DNA from 3 places in the Peribacillus sp. NPDC096447 genome. Region 3 is predicted to be linked to each of the others. Evidence: riboswitches for the same ligand, from Rfam matches in the RefSeq annotation. Region 3 holds a riboswitch; each other region holds the start of a gene.
What was found. Region 3 has a riboswitch for glycine ahead of ACIQZD_RS20870 (amino acid permease). Riboswitches for the same ligand answer to the same signal wherever they lie in the genome.

Region 1: linked by a shared signal. The riboswitch ahead of gcvT (glycine cleavage system aminomethyltransferase GcvT) and the one ahead of ACIQZD_RS20870 (amino acid permease) in region 3 are both predicted to bind glycine.
Region 2: linked by a shared signal. The riboswitch ahead of ACIQZD_RS04115 (amidohydrolase) and the one ahead of ACIQZD_RS20870 (amino acid permease) in region 3 are both predicted to bind glycine.

Annotation. Positions count from the first base shown of each region.
Region 1 covers NZ_JBIWEV010000001.1:394,529-396,735, forward strand. Annotated here, with positions in the region: gene gcvPA (aminomethyl-transferring glycine dehydrogenase subunit GcvPA) at 1-94, opposite strand, end outside; gene gcvT (glycine cleavage system aminomethyltransferase GcvT) at 112-1,218, opposite strand; glycine riboswitch at 1,357-1,439, opposite strand; glycine riboswitch at 1,443-1,530, opposite strand; gene ACIQZD_RS01970 (DEAD/DEAH box helicase) at 1,907-2,207, shown strand, end outside.
Region 2 covers NZ_JBIWEV010000001.1:834,494-836,700, reverse strand. Annotated here, with positions in the region: gene ACIQZD_RS04120 (DUF1444 domain-containing protein) at 1-654, shown strand, start outside; glycine riboswitch at 804-906, shown strand; glycine riboswitch at 910-1,000, shown strand; gene ACIQZD_RS04115 (amidohydrolase) at 1,131-2,207, shown strand, end outside.
Region 3 covers NZ_JBIWEV010000006.1:248,329-250,535, reverse strand. Annotated here, with positions in the region: gene ACIQZD_RS20875 (amino acid permease) at 1-142, opposite strand, end outside; glycine riboswitch at 644-722, shown strand; gene ACIQZD_RS20870 (amino acid permease) at 931-2,207, shown strand, end outside.

The DNA.
Region 1 (2,207 bases), on a different contig from region 3:
TATCATTGAAAAGTTCTTCAGCAGTGGATACCCCTATCGCTTTCAGCATTTCTTGTTTATCTTGCTCTGTCATGGGTAAATAACGATGTTTCATCTAATGACCATTCCCCTCTATTTACGTGGTTTTTTATAAAAAGGTGTTTGTATTATAACGGCTTTCAAACGTTTGGATCGGATTTCCACTTCGACTTCCGCATCCAGCACCGAAAATTCCTTATCGATAAGTACCAAACCCACGTTTTTCTTCAACGTTGGTGATTGGGTACCGGTCGTGACCTCGCCAATGACTTTATCACCGCTGTAGACCTTATACCCATGACGTGGAATGCCACGGTCAATCATTTCAATTCCCACAAGCTTGCGGGGAGCTCCTTTCTCCTTTTGCTCAGCAAGAACGGCTTTCCCGAAAAAATCAACTTCCTTATCGACTTTTACTGCAAAACCAATCCCGGCTTCTATCGGGGTGATGTCCGCTGAAAGCTCCTGCCCATACAACGGCAGTTTTGCTTCAAAACGCAAGGTATCACGAGCACCTAAACCAATCGGCTGAACCCCCTCTTCGTTTCCGGCATCCATAATCGCCTTCCAAAGGGCGGGACCATTTTCACTGTCACTATATATCTCAAAGCCATCCTCACCAGTGTATCCAGTACGGGATACCATCGTAGAGATGCCGTTAATCATGACATTTTCCTTGAACTTGAAAAATCCAATTTCACTTAAAGCAGTATTTCCCGATAGTTTTTGTAAAATCTTCTCTGCAGATGGTCCTTGAAGCGCCAGCTGTGTATAGTCACTAGATACATTCTTGATTTGGACATCTTCCGGTAAATGAGCTTGCAGCCAATTGAAATCTTTTTCTGTGTTCGCAGCATTGACCACGAGCAGATAGTCATCCTCAGCCCTTTTATACACGATGAGATCATCAACCGTGCCTCCGTTTTCATAACACATAGCGGTATATTGGGCACCGCCCTGTTTCAGCTTTGATATATCATTAGTCAGCATCTTCTGTAAAAAGTTAAGGCTCCCGGGACCCTTAACATCGACTTCACCCATATGGGAAACATCGAATAACCCCGCTTTTGTACGTACGGCTTCATGTTCATCCTTTATACCCGAAAATTGGACAGGAAGTTCCCAGCCGCCAAAATCAATCGTTTTACCTCCGTATTCACGATAAACCTCAAATAGTGGTGTTCTTTTTAAATTGGTCAAAAAATGACCCCCTTCAGATTTTTTTAAATTAATTGGCTTCATTATCAAAAGCTTCTTGTCATTACGCATCAGATATATCCTGATTCATGATGTGAAAAAAGCACAAAAAAGGACAGAGAAAGCCCGTTTGAGCTTTTTCTCTGTCCTGAAACCTGAAAGTTTACCTATGTAATAGGTTTTCCCCTTTGGTGGCCGTCCAAAACGGGCGGCGCTCTCCAGAGTTGCGTCCAATAAGAGTTCTTTTGCCTGAGAGATTCACTGCTAAGTTTGCTCCTTCGGCGCTACATCCGTAGTCTCTCCCCTTATCTTCACCCGCATATAAATGGTCTACCTATGAAAGGAAGCGAATAAGCCACCAAGCATCGGTAAAACCCCTGAGCATTGTGGAATGCATTCTCTGCCAATTCTCCTGAAACTTCAGAAACCGTTTGATTGGTCTCCTTCAGTATTCTTGGATAAATTAGGAGCCTATAGCCCATACTAAGAAAACGCGAACTGCAAAATCGATGTACAAAGATTCTTTGTGGCGTTTGAAAATTGGAATTTTCTAAATATACTTATATCCTACCCTAAGAAACTTATCTCTGCAATATCTTTTGAAGAGAAATATTTTTCTTACTTCACATATGAAATGTTCGGGTTTTGACCTTATATTAAGGAAATTATGATTTAAGAGGGAGTTATTTCTATGAAAATCAATATATCCTTCAATTCTGAATGGAATGACGAGTTTCTGCAAAAGATGGAAAATGACGGTCCATGGGGAAATTGGGAGCTTTATAAGCTGGCGGTTCAAATGGAGGAAAATCTTATCATCCCTGATTTTGAAGGTTTACAGGCGCCCAAGCACCTCCCGCAGTTAACCCCGCTTCCGCATCAATTGGAAGCAGCGAAGCAAGTGGTGGAAAAGATGAATGGAAAGGCCATTTTAGCTGATGAGGTAGGGCTCGGAAAAACAATTGAAGCTGGATTGATCCTAAAAGAATATA
Region 2 (2,207 bases), on a different contig from region 3:
GCTAACTATGAAAACGTACAGGAAAAGGCCATCGATGAAATTACCTATTACGTGGAAGAGGCCCTGAATGTGATGGGGGAGGAACACAGCATGGAAGGCAAGGAGAAATTCATTTTCCCAGTCATCCGCTCGACCTCCTTTCCAATGGAATCGGAAGAAGGAAATCCATTTTTATTCGATGAGCATACGGCTGAAACCCGGGTTTTTTATGCCCTTGATTTAGGGAAAACCTACCGTCTTATAGATGAGAAGATGATTCAACGGGAAAATTGGCAGGGTGATAGGATCCGTGAAATTGCCCTTTTTAATGCCCGTTCCCTCTCCACTGAAATGAAGTCGGATATCGTTGCAGGTAATGCATTTTATTTTTTGAACACGAATGATGGATATGATGCCAGCAGGATTTTAAATGAATCATGGCTTCGGGAAATGAAGGACAAGATCGAGGGAACCATGGCTGTGGCCATTCCCCATCAGGATGTCATCATCATTGCCGATGTGAAGAATGATACGGGCTATGATATTCTTGCGCAAATGGCGATGAGCTTCTTTGCCAGCGGTCATGTTCCAATAACGGCTCTATCATTCCTTTACGAAGAAAATGAGTTGGAGCCCATCTTCATTATGGGTAAAAACAAAAAACGTGAACAATAATATATTGAAACACAAAAGGACCGTGTCAGCATCTGACAGCGGTCCTTTTAAAGTTTAATAGAGTTTATAACTCTGAGTTGATATTTATTTTTTAATCGGTGATAATATAATTGGAATATTTTGAAAATATATAATGATAGAACAAGCGGATGAACGTTGTGGGAGAGTGCAAGCATTGAGGCCGGGAAGGAGCAAGTTCCAAAAAGATCCCTTGGAGCAAATCTCTCAGGTAAATGGAACCGCAGCTGAACGCAACTCTGGAGAGCGCGCAGGAAGCAGTGTGCCACCAAAGGGGAAATCTCCATGACCAAAAATGGAGCTAAACTCTCAGGTAAAAAGGACAGAGAAGGGGAGCGGTAAGTTTACGCAATCCTTCCTTGCCCTTTTTTATTTGGCACTTTGTATAAGAAGGTATGCAGCGAACTGGAACTTACTAATATGCTCAACTTGAAATAAGGGGGAGAATGATCATGAACGTGAAAAGCAAATTAATGAACATGCTGGAAGCCCGTAAAGGGGAAATGGTTCAAATCCGCCGTCATTTACACGAGAATCCGGAACTATCCTTCAAAGAAGAGAAAACGGCACAATATATCATTGATTTTTATAAAGGAAAGGATGTGTCGATTCAAACGAATGTAGGAAATGGATTAGGGATCATCGTAACGATTGAAGGCGGAAAACCTGGGAAAACGATAGGTCTCCGTGCGGACTTCGATGCATTGCCGATTACAGAAGAAGCGGATGTTCCGTTCCGTTCAAAAAATGAAGGTGTCATGCATGCCTGCGGACACGATGGGCATACCGCTTATTTATTGGTTCTGGCAGACTGCATCAATGAGCTTAAAGATTCCCTATCCGGTACGATTAAAATAATCCATCAACATGCAGAAGAAACGCCCCCAGGTGGAGCAAAAAGCATTATGGAATCAGGGTGTTTGGATGAACTGGATGCCGTTTTTGGAATCCACTTATTTCCGTCGCATCCAGCAGGGGTTGTCGGGTATCACGGCGGCTATTCGATGGCTGGACGGACCTATTTCAAGCTGGCGATAAAGGGTGTAGGCGGACATGGTTCCTCCCCGCATATGGCTAATGATGCCATTGTGGCAGGGGCCCATTTCGTGACAGCCGTACAAACTGTAATCAGCCGCCGCTTGAATCCTTTTGATATGGGCGTGGTCACAATCGGCTCCTTCGATGGAAAAGGAAGCTTTAATGTCATAAAAGATCGTATAGAAATTGAAGGGGATGTCCGTTATATGACAGCAGAGACCCAACAGCTGATCGATAAGGAAATCCACCGCATCGTCAAAGGGATAGAAACGGAATTTGATGTTCAGTGCGAACTAACATATGTGCCTGATTATCCTCCGTTATATAATGACCCTGAACTGACTGGATTCGTGAAAAATAGTCTGGAAAGCATGAATGACAAAGATATTAAAAATGTCTTGGAATTTCCGGTTTTCTCAGGTTCAGAAGATTTTTCGTATTATGCCGAAAAGATTCCTGGCTGCTTCTTTTACATTGGCTGTAAACCGAAAGGGGTG
Region 3 (2,207 bases):
CATATGCAAGCATTACAGAGGGCCCGGTCCATTTGATCGTGCTCGCCGATCCCATGAATAACCCGACACCGATGGTTCCGCCCAAAGCTATCATTTGAATGTGACGTGCTTCCAGCCCTCTCTTTAATTCCTTGTTCGACATGTTTAACTCCCCCAGATGCAATATCGGTAATGCTTTTCTATCCTTACCACGAACGACTCTCTATTAATTATTGCGGTTAGAAATGCTCTATCGAAAAAATATCAATAACACTTCAATTATATTTTCTTATCTTATAATAGTAAATATTCTGTAAAAATACAATTGTATTTTTGAAATAAACAGTTACCAAATATATCTTGGCAATTTTCCTAATCTAAAAATATCATTTTAAAAAAATGATGATCAATATTTCATAATAGTGATCATCCAAAAAAATAAATTTTTCAAGTACCTTAATAAAAATTAAGACCACTATAAAACTGCAGATATTGCCTTTTTCACTTCAAAAAAACTTGTTGACCTACCGAAAAATAGATGATAGAATTCCAATATTATTTTATAAGCATAATGAATGATTCAGCAGTGGTAGCTTATCACTGACCACATTTATTCACAACCGCATACAAGCAAGCGATGAATGCTATGGATGACACTATAGCAGGAGCAGCTTCTGGAGAGACTGTACAAGATGCAGCGCCGAAGGATTCACAATCTCAGGCAAAAGGACAGAAGAGTAACGAATGATAAAATTGTTATTCTGAACCCTTTAAGAGATTGGTATTATCCAATCTCTTTTTTTTATTGTCCATTTTGTGGTTGGACTAAAAACAACAGCTTTAAAACCAATGGGAAAGGCAAGCTGGACGAAAAAATCACGTCCCTCTCTCCAAGACCATGCAGGTAAACACATTCACTACCAAGACTATAAAAAAACGGGGGCGTTGGAATTGGCTAAACAAGAATTAAAAAGAGATTTAAAAAATAGACATGTACAACTGATTGCAATAGGAGGAACCATTGGCACCGGATTATTTTTAGGTTCCGGGAAAGCCATACAATTGGCAGGACCTTCTATTTTATTTTCCTATCTGATAATAGGGATTGCCTTGTTTTTTGTGATGAGGGCACTAGGGGAATTGCTCTTATCCAATGCAGGGTATACATCATTCACTGAATTTGCAACCGAATATGTCGGTCCATGGGCCGGCTTCGTGACAGGTTGGACATATTGGTTCTGTTGGATCATGACCGCAATGGCCGATATCATAGCTGTCGGCGTCTATATGCAATATTGGTTCGATATCCCTCAATGGATTCCGGCTCTAATATGCCTAGTCATTCTTTTAGGATTGAACCTATTGACCGTTAAGTTATTTGGCGAATTGGAATTCTGGTTTGCCATCATTAAGGTAATCACGATCATCGCCTTGATCATCGTGGGAATCATCCTTTTGATCATCGGCTTCAATACCAATACCGGAACGGTTTCCCTAACGAACCTATGGAATCATGGGGGCATGTTCCCCAATGGCATTTCCGGATTCTTATTATCTTTACAGCTGGTCGTCTTCTCATTTGTCGGTGTCGAGTTGGTCGGGGTTTCCGCAGCAGAAACGGCAAACCCGAGAAAGAACATTCCATCTGCCATCAATAAAATCCCTGTCCGGATTTTACTTTTCTATGTTGGTGCACTATTCGTCATTCTCTGCGTCAACCCATGGACACAACTGGATGCCACGAGCAGTCCATTTGTAGAGGTCTTTGCGTTAATCGGCATTCCTGTCGCTGCAGGGATCATCAACTTCGTCGTTTTGACATCCGCTGCTTCTGCATGCAACAGCGGTTTATTTTCAACGAGCCGAATACTTTATACGTTAAGCAGGAATGGCGAAGCCCCTGCTAAACTGGAAAAATTAAATAAACAGGCTGTTCCGAGCAATGCCTTATTAACATCCACAATCGTTGTATCAATAGGGGCATTATTAAGCAAGCTGATACCGGAACAGGCATTTACCGTCGTGACGACCATCAGTGCCATCTGTTTCATATGGGTATGGAGCATTATCTTGATTTCCCATATCAAATATTCGAAAACAAGGCCTGACCTAAGAGCAAAATCGACTTTCAAGGCTCCTTTTACACCCTTTGTCAATTACGTCATTTTAGGATTATTCCTGTTCATCCTTATTGTTATGCTATTTGCTGAAGCTACACGACTATCACT